DNA from 3 places in the Clostridium malenominatum genome. Region 2 is predicted to be linked to each of the others. Evidence: riboswitches for the same ligand, from Rfam matches in the RefSeq annotation. Region 2 holds a riboswitch; each other region holds the start of a gene.
The links. Region 2 has a riboswitch for lysine ahead of ABDZ69_RS15265 (Na+/H+ antiporter NhaC family protein). Riboswitches for the same ligand answer to the same signal wherever they lie in the genome.
Positions count from the first base shown of each region.

Region 1: it holds a riboswitch for lysine, as region 2 does, so the genes downstream of both, lysA (diaminopimelate decarboxylase) here and ABDZ69_RS15265 (Na+/H+ antiporter NhaC family protein) in region 2, are expected to answer to the same signal.
Region 3: it holds a riboswitch for lysine, as region 2 does, so the genes downstream of both, ABDZ69_RS09865 (transporter substrate-binding domain-containing protein) here and ABDZ69_RS15265 (Na+/H+ antiporter NhaC family protein) in region 2, are expected to answer to the same signal.

Region 1 covers NZ_BAAACF010000001.1:277,345-282,975, reverse strand. The annotation lists gene ABDZ69_RS01485 (glycoside hydrolase family 94 protein) at 1-1,943, opposite strand, end outside; gene lysA (diaminopimelate decarboxylase) at 2,141-3,433, opposite strand; lysine riboswitch at 3,503-3,669, opposite strand; gene ABDZ69_RS01475 (M18 family aminopeptidase) at 3,733-5,034, opposite strand; gene ABDZ69_RS01470 (cation diffusion facilitator family transporter) at 5,152-5,631, shown strand, end outside.
Region 2 covers NZ_BAAACF010000006.1:167,153-172,783, reverse strand. The annotation lists gene ABDZ69_RS15275 (MalY/PatB family protein) at 67-1,242, shown strand; gene glsA (glutaminase A) at 1,239-2,156, shown strand; lysine riboswitch at 2,207-2,382, shown strand; gene ABDZ69_RS15265 (Na+/H+ antiporter NhaC family protein) at 2,516-4,264, shown strand; gene ABDZ69_RS15260 (DUF378 domain-containing protein) at 4,433-4,642, opposite strand; gene ABDZ69_RS15255 (Lrp/AsnC ligand binding domain-containing protein) at 4,747-5,214, opposite strand; gene ABDZ69_RS15250 (hypothetical protein) at 5,338-5,631, shown strand, end outside.
Region 3 covers NZ_BAAACF010000001.1:1,942,823-1,948,453, reverse strand. The annotation lists gene ABDZ69_RS09880 (PadR family transcriptional regulator) at 96-404, shown strand; gene ABDZ69_RS09875 (N-acyl-D-amino-acid deacylase family protein) at 603-2,183, shown strand; gene ABDZ69_RS09870 (TRAP transporter large permease subunit) at 2,200-3,534, shown strand; lysine riboswitch at 3,629-3,810, shown strand; gene ABDZ69_RS09865 (transporter substrate-binding domain-containing protein) at 3,926-4,762, shown strand; gene ABDZ69_RS09860 (amino acid ABC transporter permease) at 4,829-5,584, shown strand; gene ABDZ69_RS09855 (amino acid ABC transporter ATP-binding protein) at 5,601-5,631, shown strand, end outside.

The sequences.
Region 1 (5,631 bases), on a different contig from region 2:
CTTTTATTTGCACTAATACTAGAAATATTTATCCTAGGTTGCATTAACCCATACCCTCTTAATATTCTTTTTTTGCCTGTCTCTATATGGGGATGATTTAGGGTATGGGCCATGGCACCTATAAGCTTCTTTGAAGAATTTATGGGGAGAATTGTATCTGCATCTAAAGTTATTACATATTTTACCTTACATAGTTTTTTTATATCTCCACTTATAATGTTATAACTAGTAGTTTCATCTCCTCTTATAAGTCTATTAAACTCTACAAGTTTTCCTCTTTTTCTTTCCCATCCAAGCCATAAACTTTCCTTTTCATTGTATTGCCTATATCTACTTAAGAAATAAAATATATCTTCTCCCTTCTTAGAATATTTTTCGTTTAACTTTTTAATTTCTTCTAAGGAAGTTTTCACTATCTTATTGTCTTCTTCATGGTTCTCTTCTTTCCAATCTCTAAAGTCTCCTAGTATTGCATAATAAATATTTTTACTTCTATTTCCAAGATAATAAACCTCTAAATCTTTTACCAACTCTCTTGCTCTTTTTTCAGAATTTATTAAAGTAGAAATAACTACAACACTACTGAATTCTTCTGGTATTTCCTCTTCAAACTCCATTTTAGGTATGAAATCCGGTGGTGTTAAATGAGTAATGCTCCAATTAATTATGGATATAACTATTTCACTAGAAGGAACTAATACTAATAAAAATGTAACTAGGTATTTCCATAAGCTCATATCTATATCCGAGGTAAAATAAACTAACAACACGGCTAATACTAAAGTGGAAATTAAGGCTAATGCTATATAATTTTTAGCTCTATGATTTCTATCATTAAATTTTAATTTTTTATAACCCTCATCCTTAAAGCCAATTTTATCCTTTAAACACTGTATTCCCTCGTCAATAATATAATATCCCACATGCTTTAAATAAGGCTTATCTGGATTTTCTTCTCCTTCAAGAGCACATTCTATAGCTTTTCTAGCTACGAAGGATTCTCCAAGCTTCATATGTCTTGCTAACCTTTCTATATTATGTCTATAATAATCTCTACTAGGAAAATCCATTTTCCCATAATCTTTACTAGGATCCTTTTTAAGTGTTTTTTCCACATAACTTAATCTTTCAAAGTATTCTATCCAGTTGAGAGATGAAAGTTCTCTCATTCCCGTTATACTATTTCCAATTAACATCCTATAGAAGGCTTGCCTTTTATGGTCTAGTGAAATTATTTTCTCATTATTGATGTCTTCCATGGCTAGCTTTTCATCTATCCATTCATATACTTGCTTATTTTCAAAGCCACTATCCCTTAATACTTTTAAAAGTCTTTCCGTGAAATAAGGTGTAAAACTTATATCTTGTTTAATTAAATTTTGTAATTCTTCCTCATTATTAGAACTTTCTATAAGTTTTTCTCCAAATATTTCTCCTTTGATTTTTTCACTATGACAATAAACTATATTGCTAGTTACTTTGCTAATATTATGTATTAGGGCTATTCTTATCATTACTGGTAATGACCATAGCTCTCCACTGCCTAGTATAGTATGTTTTTGATATTCCTTTATGAAACCTTCAATATTTCCTCCACTAACTCTTCCATCGGTTTCCTTAACTATCCTCTGTGCTATATGATAAATTCTAGGATAGTCCTTAACCAAAGGTAAGTTTTCATAGTAGTCTCTAGGCATGCTACTTTTTATGTACTTGTATTCCTTTTGTATTAAATATAAATTATCTAATAGCCACTCTCCTGCAGGAGGTATATCTCTTTTCGCCTTAACTTCCTTGCTTATAAAATCATACCCTTTTAAAATTTTTTCATAGTTACTATCTAAATTCTTTATAAGCTTTATTCTTGCTTTTATACTCTTATCTTTTCTATTGTAAGGACATTCTTCTACTAGGTCATCATAAAAGTCTTTGTAATCTATCATTATCTCCACCCCTTGAAAATCAAAAAAATTGCTAAGCAATTTTTCAGTTTTTTAGATGTTTAGTTTTTTAGATGTCTAGATATAGTGAAAATTTCATGGGAATTTCCTCATCAACTAAAAATCTAATTATCTTAAAATATTGTTCCCAAAAAACAAAAAAATATTATGGAGAAATTTCTCCATAATATTTTACTATTTTATATTTCATTGCTTATTAATTCATCATAACTTTGGCGTCTTGAAACTACTTTAGCTTTTCCTTCTTTAACAAATACCACTGGGGCTTTTGGTGTTTTATTATAATTGTTGCTCATAGAATATCCATAGGCTCCTGTAGTTAATACCGCTAAAATGTCTCCTCTATTTAATTTTGGAATTACCATATCCTTTAGCAGTATATCTCCAGATTCGCAGCACTTTCCTGCTATAGTTACCTTTTCTAAATCTATATTTTCCACATTGTTTGCAATTACACATTCATACTCTGCGCTGTATAGTGCAGGTCTTATGTTATCTGTCATTCCACCATCTACTGAAACGTATTTTCTAACCTTTGGAATATCCTTAATAGCTCCAATGGTATACAATGTTGTTCCTGCGTTACCTACTATGGATCTTCCTGGTTCAATACCTAAATATGGAATATCCATATTTAACTCTTTAACTTTTTCCTTTGCCCTATTTATAATAGCATTACAATATTCTTCTGTGGTTTTCGGCTTATCTCCTTCTTTGTAGTAAATACCAAAGCCTCCGCCTAAGTCTAATTCTTCTAATTTATAGTTAAATCTATTTTTAACTTCATTTGTAAGCTCTAGCATTACATCTACGGCATCTTCAAAAGGGGTAGTTTCAAAAATTTGTGAACCAATATGACAATGTAATCCAATTAAGTTTACATTGGAGTTATTAATACTCTTTTCTACTCCTTTAAAGACTTCATCTTCTAATAAAGTAAAACCAAATTTAGAGTCCACTTGACCAGTTTTTATATAATCATGAGTATGGGCTTCTATGCCAGGAGATACTCTTAAAAGTATTTTTTGAATTATTCCCTTTTCCTTAGCTATTTCATTTATTATGTCTATTTCCTCAAAATTGTCTACTACAAAGGCTCTAACCCCAAGTTCTATACCCATTTTAATTTCTTCTAAACTTTTATTGTTGCCATGAAAATATATTTTATCTATTGGAAAATCTACCTTATGGGCGGTATATAATTCTCCTCCTGATACTACATCTAAATATAATCCTTCTTCTTTAACTAATCTACACATCTCCTTAGTTAGAAAGGCCTTTCCTGCATAAGCCACCTTGTTTCCCATTTCCTCTGTTTTAAAATATTTAATATAATCCCTACAATTTTTTCTCATTAAGCCTTCATCCATTACATATAGAGGTGAGCCATGTTCTTTAACTAAATCTAAAGTACTTATTTCTCCTATATATAATGTGTTATTTTTAACTTCCATATCACCAAATAATCTCATTACCCTCATCTCCTCTAATAAAATAAATGCAGCTAAGGTACACCTATAGCTGCAATAATGACAACTTTGTGACCCTGTAGCTCTCCACCATCATAGTGACAACATTACATATATTTTATGCAACGCCAGAAAACAACTTTCCTCATTGTTTTCTTCGGCTATAACTCCTTTCCTTATTCTTCAAAGCGTGGCCGCTCCAAATAAGTACTATTAATTACAGCACCTCTACCCTAGGTAACTTTAATATGTTAAATTATTAAAAACATTTTAACACAATGCTTACTATCTTTCAATAGTAATTATAGTTTATAGAATATCTTAAATGAATTTGTTATAAAATAGTGATCATCAACTCCACCAAGTTCTCTTATTGAATGCATACCAAGAATTGGACTTCCTACATCCACAGAAGGTATGCTTATGTGAGAAGAAGTGATTGGTCCTATAGTAGAACCCCCTCTTGCATCTGAGCGATTTACAAACTTTTGTACTGGCGCCTCAGCCTCTTTACATAAATTCTCATATATAGTTGAAGAGTAAGCATCTGTAGTATAACTTCCATTGGCACTTAATTTAATAACTGGTCCTTTGTTTATTATTGGTCTATTTACAGGATCCGCTTTCTCTGGGGAATTTGGGTGAACTGCATGGGCTAAATCTGAGGATATAAGGAATGATTTAGCCAGTGCTCTAAAGTAAGGCTCTTTTCCCATTTCTTCTTTTTCTACAATTCTTTCTAATATACTAGATAAAAACATTGAATCCGCACCTTGTTTTGTTCCGCTTCCTACTTCTTCGTTGTCAAAAAAAGCTGCCACATTAACTCCTTTAGTATCTTCACTTTCAATTAATGCCTTAAGCGCAGCATGAACCATAGATAAATTATCTAATCTTGAACAGGAAATAAACTCATTATTTAATCCCATTATGCAGCCTTTTTCATACTCATATAAGAATAAATCGAAATCTAAAACCTCTTCTTTATTTAAATTTAATTCACCACATATTAAATTTACTAAATAATCTTCTTTTTCTAGAGTGCTATTTATTACTCCCATTAAAGGTATTGTATGAACTTGAGGATTAAGCTCTACTCCTTTATTAACTTCTCTATTCATATGAATTGCTAAATTTGGTATTACGAGTAATGGCTTATTAATATTTACTAACTTCTCTACAGGTTCCATTAAATTTTCTCCCCGAATTATAACTCTTCCAGCTATAGCTAAAGGTCTATCCAGCCAAGTATTTAAAATAGGTCCTCCATAAACCTCAGTATTTAATCTCAAATATGCTCCTTCACTTACCATGTATGGATTGGGTTTTATTCTGAAAGTAGGAGAGTCCGTATGAGCACCTATGATTTTAAATCCATTTTCCACTACACTTTCCTTTCCCATTAGAAAAGCTACTATGGCTGAACCATTCTTTTTAACATAGTATTTTCCTCCACGTTCCAAAAGCCAACTATCCTTTTCTTTTAATTCCTTATATCCACAACTTATCAACATATTTTCCACAGTTTCCACAGCATGAAAAGATGTTGGGCTGTTATATGTAAAATTTATTAATTCCTGCGCTAATTTTAACTTATCATTCATTTTTATCCCTCCGTTAAAATACTATTATTATTAGAATAACATACTTTATTTATGAATTGTATTATTTTATTAATATTTGTTATAATAGCTATAATATAAAGACAGGAGGGTAATACAATGCTTTCTCAATTATTAATTAAAACCTTTATAAAAAAAGATACTAGAGATTCCTATGGTTTCCTAGCGAGTATAGTGGGAATACTCACTAATTCCCTTTTATTTATAATAAAACTTTTTGTGGGCATAATAACTAAAAGTATATCCGTTACTGCTGATGCCTTTAACAATCTTTCAGACGCAACTTCATCACTTATAACTATGCTTGGTTTTAAATTAGCTTCTAAGCCGGCAGATAAGGAACATCCCTTTGGGCATGGAAGATTAGAATATTTATCTGGACTTGTAGTTTCCTTTATGGTTATCATTGTAGGCTTTGAATTTATAAAATCCTCTTACCAAAGGATAACTAACCCTGTACCAGTAAATTTTCAAACTATACCATTTATTTTAATTCTACTATCAATAGGTACTAAGATTTGGCTAAGTAGATTTAATAATTACGTGGGGAAAAAAATTAATTCTTCAGCCCTACAAGCC
Region 2 (5,631 bases):
GAATATTTGAACAAATTCTTTATTCCTTATATAATATAGGGAGTAGTATAAAGTGGAGGGATAGATATGAAATACAATTTTGATGAGATTATAGATAGAAGAAATGTAGGAGCTGTGAAATGGAAGGGGTATGATGAGATTATACCTATGTGGGTTGCAGATATGGATTTTAAAGCCCCTGAGGAGATAATTGAAGCCATAAAAAGCAGAGCTGATGAAGGAACTTTTGGATATACTTACTTAAATAAACAATATTATAATGCAATAATTAATTGGGTAGAAAAAAGACATGGATTTAAAATAGAAAAAAACTGGATATATTCAACTCCAACTATAGTATCCGCATTATATTGGCTTATACAAACCTTTACTGAGGTTGGAGATAAGATAATCATCCAAACTCCTGTATATCATAGATTTAAAGGTGCCATAGAAGACAATGGAAGAATGGTATTAGAAAATCCTTTAAAAGAATTAGAGGGAAAGTATTATATGGATTTTGAAAACCTAGAAAGTAATATTGATTCTAAGGTGAAGATGATAATTTTATGTAATCCTCATAATCCAGTAGGAAGGGTTTGGAGCAAAGAGGAGTTAATAAGGCTAGGAGAAATATGTTTAAAAAATAATATTTTAGTGGTTTCTGATGAAATTCATAGCGATATAACTTTTAAAGGGTACAAGCATACTCCATTTGCCTCACTTGGCAATGAATTTGCGGAAAACTCTATTACTTGTATATCCCCAACTAAAACCTTTAATTTAGCAGGAATTCAGGTTTCTAATATTATAATACCTAATGAAAATTTAAGAAAAAAGTTTGATAATACTATGAAACTTAATGCTATGGGAGACATAAATATATTTGGAATTATAGGTTTAATTGCAGCCTATGAAAAAGGTGAACAGTGGTATAGAGAGATGCTTTATTACATTGAAGAGAATTATAATTATATGAGAGAATACATTGAAAAAAATATGCCTATGATAAAGGTAACAAAATTAGAAGGTACATATTTAGCATGGGTGGATTTTAGAGCACTCCGTATGAATAGTAAAGAATTGAAGAGATTTTTAAGTGAAGAAGTAAAAGTAGCTTTTAATGAGGGGCAGCTATTTGGTGGAAATGGTGAAGGGTTTCAAAGAATAAATTTTGCCTGCCCAAGAAAAATATTAGAGGAAGCTTTATTTAGATTAAATATAGGTATTAACAATTGCAAAACATGGAGTGAAGATGTATGAATGAAATACTAGATGAAATAATTTATGAAAATAGAAAATATTTATGTGAGGGACAGGTAGCAAGCTATATACCAGAATTGAAAAATGGAAATAAGGATGCTCTAGGCATATATATCACTACTTTAGAAGGAAAGGAATACTTTGGTGGGGATTATTATACAAAGTTTACAATCCAAAGTATATCTAAAATAATTACTTTAGCCCTTGCAATCATGGATAATGGAATAGAATATGTATTTTCAAAGGTAGGTATGGAGCCCACCACAGAAGCTTTTAACTCTATTGTGGACCTGGAGATGAAGAATCTAAATAAACCACTGAATCCAATGATAAATGCAGGTGCTATAGCAATATCCTCAATGATTAAAGGGGATACCTCAGAAGAAGCATTTTCTAGAGTTTTGGATTTTGTAAGAAAACTTTCTGGAAATGAAGAATTGGATTTAAATTATAATGTGTATGTTTCAGAGAAAAAAACAGGGAATAGAAATAGATCCCTAGCTTATTTTATGAAAAGTACAGGAGTAATAGAAAATGATGTGGAAGCAGTATTAGATGTTTATTTTAAACAGTGCTCTATTGAAGTGACCTGCAAGGATTTATCAAAAATTGCTGCAGTGTTTGCAAACAACGGAGTTATACCTTGGACAGGAGAGAGAATAATAGAAAAAGAAGTAGCACAAATAGTTAAAACTATTATGGTTACTTGTGGCATGTATGATGGATCAGGAGAATTTGCAGTAAAAATAGGACTTCCTGCAAAATCAGGAGTAGGGGGAGGTATCCTTGGTGTATCTCCTAATAAAATGGGTATAGGTATTGTGGGACCTTCTTTGGATAAAAGAGGGAACAGTATAGGTGGAGTAGAGGTTTTAAAGGATTTATCCCAAAAACTAGATTTAAGTATATTCTAAAAGCGCTTGATTATATGAAGAATAAATGTTATACTTTTATGCGAGTGAATATAACCGATAGAGGCGCGGTGTTTAATAGTAATTACACGGACTTAAGCAGTATGAAGTGTGAGGAAAGGAAATATCGCCGAAGCGTACAGTTAATGCTTTGATGCTGTATGACTGGTTTTGCTTAAAATATGAGCAAGATTGTCACAAAACTAATTTGTGGAGAGCTATCATTCAAACAATATGTGAACACATAGACTTAGTGTATACATGCCCTTGAGTGATAAGACTTAAGGGTATTTTTGTTTTAATGGGCATCCTCTCCCCTCAAACTATTCACTTCAAATAATAAAATTTTAGGAGGAGAAGAGATGAAAAGAAAAAATCTTGTAATTACATTAACCTTTATGTTAGTGTTACTGTTATCTACAACAGTATTCGGAGCAGAAACAGATCCTGCTTTACTTAATTCTCAAAGATTTGGGATATTAACAATAATACCACCTTTAGTAGCTATTATTTTAGCATTTATAACTAAAAATGTTGTTATCTCATTATTCTTAGGAGTTTTCTCAGGAGCATTTTTAATTCAATTAAATAATGGAGGAGCCCTTTCAGCAATATTTAATGGATTTTTAGATGTTATAAATAGACTAGTAGGTTCTTTGGCAGATCCATGGAATGCAGGAATTATACTTCAATGTATGACCATTGGTGGACTTATAGCTTTAGTATCAAAAATGGGTGGAGCAAAGGCCGTTGCAGAAAGCTTAGCTAAAAAAGCTAAAACGCCAATAAGTGCTCAGATTATAACTTGGTTATTAGGATTATTGGTTTTCTTTGATGACTATGCTAACTCTTTAATAGTTGGACCAATAATGAGGCCAGTTACAGATAAAATGAAAGTTTCAAGAGAAAAGTTATCTTTTATAGTTGATGCTACAGCAGCACCAATTTCAGGTATTGCTTTAATATCAACATGGGTTGGTTATGAAATAAGCTTAATAAAAGATGCTTATGCTTCAATTGGACAAGAAGTAAATGCTTATGGGTTATTCGTACAAACTATACCTTATAGATTTTATAATATATTAATATTATTATTCATAGTTGCTTCAGCATTGACTTTAAGAGACTTTGGACCGATGCTTAAGGCAGAAAGAAGAGCTAGGACTACAGGGAAGGTTTTAAGAGATGGTGCAAAACCTATGGTTTCCTCAGAAGCAACAGCACTTGAGCCAAAGGAAGGAATAAAATTAACCGTTTGGAATGCTATAATACCTATAGGTGTTTTGTTAATAGGTTCTTTTGCAGGATTTTATTTTAATGGATATAAAAGCATAATGGGTGGAGAGGATGAAGCTTTAAAAGCTATCCTAACTTCAGCTCCAGCATCATTTACTGCTATTAGAGAAGCCTTCAGTGCTTCAGATGCCAGTGTGGTTTTATTCCAGGCAGCATTGCTTGCAAGTATTGTTAGTATTATTATGGGAATGATACAAAAAATATTTACTTTAGAAGAAGCATTAGATACTTGGGTAGAAGGAATGAAATCATTAATTATAACAGGGGTAATATTAGTACTTGCTTGGTCACTAAGCAGTGTTATTAAGGAATTAGGTACTGCTAAATTCTTAGTTAAGGTTTTTGAAAGTTCATTACCACCATTTATGTTACCAACTTTAATATTTGTTATGGGATCAATTATTTCCTTTGCAACAGGAACTTCCTATGGAACTATGGGAATACTTATGCCTCTTGCAGTTCCAATAGCATTTACTCTTGGAGGAGGAGATGCTCACTTTATGATAATTAATTGTAGTGCAGTTTTGACAGGAGCGATTTTCGGAGACCATTGTTCTCCAATATCTGATACAACCATACTTTCATCTATGGGTACTGCTTGTGATCACATAGACCACGTTAATACTCAAATAATGTATTCATTAACTATAGGAGCTATTACTATACTCTTTGGTTATTTACCAGTAGGGTTAAACCTGCCAATTATAATAGTTTTACCAGTAGCTATATTTGCAACAATCGCTACGTTATTTATATTCGGTAAACCGGTAGGAGATGGAATAGCCTCAAAATCTTTAGAAAAAAAAGTTGTATAAATTAAAAAAGGAAATAGTTTTCTATTTCCTTTTTTTTACTATCCGATGACTACCCGCTCTAATACTCCAATCTTCTTCAGAGTGGGAGCTAAGAGCGGCTACGTCCCTGGATAACGATTTCTAAGAATCAGACGGAGTAAAAACTCCACCTGATTCTTAGAAATCTGTTTATCTTTCTTCGTGTACTTCTCTATCTCTACCTAAGAATGAAATAGCATACAATCCAGCTATACCAACTAGAGAATAGATAACTCTTGAAAAAGCAGTCATGTTTCCGAAAAGAGTAGCAACTAAATCGAAGTTAAAGAAACCTATAAGTCCCCAATTTATTGCTCCTATTATAACTAAGATTAGCGAAATTACATCCAATCCTCTCATAAATACATCTCCTTTATTTATTTAATAATGCAATTATATTCTTGCCAAATAATAAAGAAAATATAACAAAAAAATAGAAATTCAAAAATTCATTTGAATTTCTATTATAAAATAATATTTCTGTCTATCTTCTGAAGTAAACATACCATTGTGGAAGTTTTTTGTACACCGTCAATTAGCTGAATTTTCTCAGCTAGTAAGCTTTGTAGGTGGGAAATATTTTTGCATAATACCTTGAAAAATATACAATATTCTCCTGTAGTATAGTATAATTCAACTACTTCTGGTATTTGTTCTATATTTTGTGAAACGGAATTTAAATAAGAAGCTTTCTCTAAATTTATTCCTATAAAACAACAAATGTCGTATCCAAGCTTAGCGCTATCTATTAAGAGTTTAGAGCCTTTAATTATTCCCATATCCTCCATTTTTTTAATTCTTACATGTATAGTTCCTCCACTAACATGACATTTTCTGGCGATTTCTAAAAATGGAGTTCTAGAATCCTTGGCTAAAACTGATAATATTTCTAAATCTAAAGAATCTAATTGTAGATTTTTGCTGAATTCCAAAATAATCACCTCAAAGCTATATTATTATATATATTATACAAAAGAATTAAAAATATTGTTGATATATTTTAAAAAATATAGAATAATATTATAGTATAGATCTTTATAAAGGGGGAATAACAATTGAAGATGTCTGATTACTTAATGCTATTAGCCTTTACTTTAGTTATAATTATAGGTTATAATCTTTTGAAGATTTTTGTTTTATCAAAATATAAGCCCAATAAATGGATTATATTTGCCATAGCATTAGCAATATTAACAGGAAGTAATACTGCAAAATTAGGTTACGATACTATACCGGGTTTAGCTGTATCTGCCGTATTTGCAATTTTTGTATTGTGGTTTGTAGATTTGTTTAAAGATGATAGACTAGAAATGAAAAATGTAAAAGGAAAAAAAGATATAAAAATGAGA
Region 3 (5,631 bases), on a different contig from region 2:
AAATAATAGAATAGATAGCGGAAATTGATATAGATAGTCGATATCGAAAAGCGATATTGAAATTATAAGTAAAGAATATCATAGGAGGAGTTTAAATGCAAGAGCAAATCATGAGAAAATTATTTTTAGGATTTATTCATATTCATATATTACATCATGCTAAAAAGGAGCCTTTTTATGGAGCTTGGATGATAGAAGAGCTTAGGGAGCACGGATATGAAATAAGTGCAGGAACACTATATCCTATACTTCATAATCTTGAGAAAAATGGTGTATTGAAAGTTGAAGATAGAAATGTAGATGGAAAGATAAGAAAATATTATTCAATTACTCAGTTGGGGGAAGAGGTTCTTGAAGAATCTAAAGCAAAAGCATATGAATTATTTAAAGAGATAAAAGAGTAAACTAAATGTTAATAAACAAAGTATAAAAGTCAATCAGGATAATAAGCAATTATTTTATTTTGATTGGCTTTTTTGTTTTGCCACTTTTCATTGATATGAATTAAACGTAATAAAATGTAAAATAATTTCATAATATTAGTATAGCCGACAAGTAAGCGCGCTGTGGTATTTAATAAAATAATATTTGGAGGTGTTAGTTTGTATGATTTTGTTCTAAAAAATGGACTAGTAGTAGACGGGAGAAGGAACCTTCCCTATAAGGCCAACCTTTGTATTAAAGATGGTAGGATTGTAGACATTACTAAGGATTCAAGTGTTATAGGAAATGAGATAATCAATTGTGAGGGAAAAGTAATCTCCCCAGGGTTTATTGATCTTCATACCCACTCAGATGCATGTCCTCTTAATTCCAAGGAAACAGAAAGCATGTTGAATCAAGGAGTTACACTAGAAATTGGAGGAAACTGTGGTATATCTCTAATTCCTTCAAATGAATCTAATAGAGCAGAAATAAGAGAATTTTTTTCAAGAACAATTGAGATACCTCTTGAAGATCCATCTTTTAAAATGGATAACATGAGAGATTATTTAGAAATTGCTAATAAGCACGCATTATCAATTAATGCTGGAATTTTGATTGGCCATGGCACACTAAGAGCTTGTGTGGTAGGTTTTGATGATAGGGAACCCACATATGAAGAGCTGGATAAAATGAAGAATATTCTTCACCAAGAATTACAAAATGGAGCATTTGGTATGTCTCTAGGCTTAATTTATCCGCCAAGTAGTTATGGTAAATTACATGAGTTTGTAGAACTTTCAAAAGTAATTAAAAAGAATAATGGGATATTAACTGTACATTTAAGAAATGAAAGCAATTTAGTCTTTGAAGCTATTGATGAAATGATTAAAGTGACAGAATTATCAGGTGTTCATCTACATATTTCACACCTGAAACTTATAGGAAAGCCGCAATGGGGTAATTCAAAAAAGCTTCTTGATAATATCGAAGCTGCTCGTCAAAGGGGATGTAATATTACTTGTGATCAATATCCCTATGAAGCTACATCCACTGGACTATCTGCTCTTGTACCTGGTTGGGCCCATGATGGTGGCAATTCAAAGATGATAGAAAGATTAAAAACAAAAGACTTTAGGCTGCTTATGGATATTGCAACTGAAATTGATAGACGTGGTGGAGCAAGATGTGTAGGGGTATCATCTACACATGGTCATATACCTGAAATAGATGGTAAAAATATTGAAGAAATCTCAAAGATGTATAATTTATCACCAGAAGAGACGGTAGTAGAAGTTTTAATTAAGTGTAGAGGTGAAATATCTGCAATATATTATTCACTAAGTTTGGATGATGTTCTTAATATTATGAAGGAAATGTATATATCCATAGGAAGTGATGGGTACAACTTTAGTTATGATTTGGACTATAATCCACACCCAAGAAGCTTTGGTACATTCCCAAGGTTTTTACAGATGGTTCGTGAAAACAAGTTAATGTCATTGGAAGATGCTATATATAAAATTACAGGACTTCCTGCTCAGATTATTAGACTAGCAGATAGAGGAGTACTAAAGGTTGGAAATGTAGCAGATATAACTGTATTTGATTTTAATGAAATAAAAGATATGTCTACATTTTTACATTCTCCTGTAAAACCTCTAGGAATTAATCATGTTTTTATAGCTGGCGTACCTGCAATTCTTCATGGTACAAAAACCTCAAATAAAATAGGGAAAATACTATTAAAAAATAATTAAAATTGGGGGAAATAATATGGAACTAGGAAAATATGCATTGATATCAACACCATCACTATTAGCACTAATTCCGCTACTAGTGTACTTAATAATGGTTTTTAGAAATAAATCTAACTTAGCAGGTTTAATAGTAGGTGTAATTGTAGCTGCGGTTTTAACTGGACAAGGACTTAAAAGCCTAGCTGGAATTTTTGCAACCTCATTAGGATCGTTTTTGGCAATAATAGGCATTATAATCATGTTCGGAAGTGGACTTGGCTACTTAATGAATAAGACAAAAGTAAGTCAAACCCTTGTATACTGGATTGTAAAAGGAATTGGAGTAAATACTGAGAAAAAAGGTATGGCAGCAGTTATAATTAGCTCTATTGTCATATGTGGATTACTTGGAACATTGGCTGGTGGTAATGCAATAATTGCTCCTGTTATCATTCCTGTTGTGGCAGCTGTAGGATTAACACCAAGTGCTGTATGTACTCTACTTAAGGTTGCAGGTGAGGTTGGTTTAATCATGGGGCCACTGACAGGTGTTACTATTGCCACTATGGGAGTTACAGGACTTTCTTATGGTAAATTAATGTTATGGGCCGTTATTCCATTTAGCATAGTATGGATTGGGGCTACAGTTTTTGCAGTAACTAAAATTCAAAAGAAACTAAAAGGTGTTGAAGTATATGAGATAACTGATGATATGATTGATATTAATAAAATGGTTATTGCTACTGAACAAAAACGCACAACAATATTGTTTTTAATAGCATTTGCTCTCTTAGTTGGCTTTGGTGTCATCACAAAGCAGGGCACAAGCTATGCTATCATTGTAATGTTGATCTTATCCGCAGTTCTTACTATTAGCAGTAGACTGGGGATTGACTCTGCAATTGACACCTTTGTTGAAGGTGCATCAAAAATGACAAATATGTTTTTGGTGTTTATTTTCTTCGAAGTAATGTTTAGTATGATTAATATTGGTGGAGGCTTTGATGCCTTAGGTAATCTTTTAACAGGCTTAGTTTCTGGGGGTGGAAAAGCAGGGGTTTTAATAATTGCATCTCTGGTTGGTGGATTCGGCATAGAAGCAGCTGCTGTTGCTGAAATTACTATAGTGCACAAAATGTTCATAGACTTAGTTAGCTCAGTTAATTTACCAATGGAAGTTTGGGCTACTGCAATTTTAGCTGCAACAAGAATTACAGGTTCTTTATATCCGACAGCGAATCTTGCAGGTCAATTGGGTATCGCACGTTGCAGCAATATGAAAGCAGTTCTAAAAGCAGCTTGGGTTGGTGCTGCGGCACTATGGATTTGGGTTATGCTTTGGGCCTTTGTTGGGCCAATCCTTGTTAGATAATTTAATGTTGAATAAATTATGGATATAGGTTGACAAATATAATATGTTGTTGTAGAATATATTAAAATACAATTTAATAAGGCCTCACTTTTACAGGTGAGGTAGAGGCGCGGTATTTAACAGTCTTTAGAGGAGCTTGAGAGGCATTGATGCTAAGGAGAAGGAAATGTCGCCGAAGTTAGTAATATTCTCAGTATTACTTGCTGGGTCTGCAGCTAAGAACTGCAGGACTGTCTCAATAAACTTCCCGGTTTATTGAGTTGTGCTATCTCATTTTGGGAAAAGAAGAGGAATTAGGGAAAAGTGTAAGCTTTTTTGACCTGAGTTCATCTCAGGTCTTTTTGCGTTTTCTAAAAAACTAAAATTAATATAACAGGAGGAGAAAATAGTTATGAGAAAAAAATTATCAGTATTAATAGCGGCGTCTTTATCAGCAATTATGCTTTTTACAGGGTGTGGATCTAAAAGTTCAAAGGAGCAAGCTAAGGTAGAATCAGATACATTTAAAGTTGGTCTTGAATGTGGATATGCACCATTTAATTGGACTCAAATGAATGATTCTAATGGTGGAGTTAAAATTGATGGTAATGCAGAATATGCAGGTGGATACGATGTAGAGATTGCTAAAAAGATTGCAGATGGTTTAGGGAAAAAGTTAGTTGTTGTTAAAACAGAATGGGATGGTCTTGTGCCAGCGTTGACTTCAGGAAAAATAGATGCAATTATCGCTGGTATGTCACCAACAGCAAAACGTAAAGAGTCAATTGACTTCTCAGAGAATTACTATAAATCAAATTTAGTTATGGTTGTTAAAAAAGGTGGAAAATATGACGGTGCAACTTCAATACAAGATTTCAAAGGAGCAAAGATAACTGCTCAATTAAATACATTCCACTATTCAGTAATAGATCAAATCAATGGTGTAGCTAAACAGCCCGCAATGGACAACTTCCCAGCAATGAGAGTTGCTCTAGAATCAGGAATGATTCATGGATACGTATCAGAACGTCCAGAGGGTGTTAGTGCAGAAGCTGCTAACTCAAACTTTAAAATGGTGGAATTTAAAGAAGGCTTTACTACTTTAGATGATGACACTGCAATTGCTGTAGGTGTTGCAAAGGGTAGCGAATTAACTAAGAAAATCAATGAAATATTAAAAGGTATATCAGAAGAAGAACGTACAAAAATAATGGATGCTGCTATTAAAAATCAACCAGCAGCAAAATAATTAATTATTTGAAACCAGGTGTATTTATAGCATTTGGTTTCAAGATATTTTTAAAGGAGGATAATTATGAGCTTTCAGTTGATAATAGATATTATGAAAGAGAACTGGCCAATGTTCATTCGTGGAGCTGGCGTTACACTATTAATTTCTATGACCGGCACTATTATAGGTTCTATCATAGGTCTATTAGTAGGGGTTATACGTACTATTCCAATTCCAGAACGAGGAGCTAAAAGAATTGTTTTAAAAGTTATAAACGCTATTTTATCTGTTTATATAGAAATATTCCGTGGAACACCTATGATTGTTCAAGCTATGGTAATCTATTATGGATCTGCCCAAGCTTTTGGTATAGATATGAATCGATTAACTGCAGCAATATTTATTGTATCAATTAATACAGGTGCTTATATGTCAGAAATAGTTCGTGGAGGTATTGTTTCTATAGATAAAGGGCAGTTTGAAGCAGCTCATGCAATAGGTATGAATCACATTCAAACTATGATAAACGTAGTATTGCCACAAGTGATTAGAAATATTTTACCAGCAACGGGAAATGAGTTTGTTATAAATATTAAAGATACTTCAGTTCTTAACGTAATTGGTGTGACAGAGTTATATTTCCAAACAAAATCAGTTTCAGGAAATAACTTTAAGTATTTTGAATCCTTCTTTGTTGCATGTGTATTGTACTTTGTAATGACCTTTACAGTAACGAGAGTTTTACGTTTTATTGAAAGAAAACTAGATGGTCCTGATAATTACATTATGATGGGCAATCAAATGCAAGTAGCAAGAGCTGAAGATATGATTAGAAATTAGACAAAGGAGGGATAGTATGGAAAAAGTAATTGATATTAAACATTTAA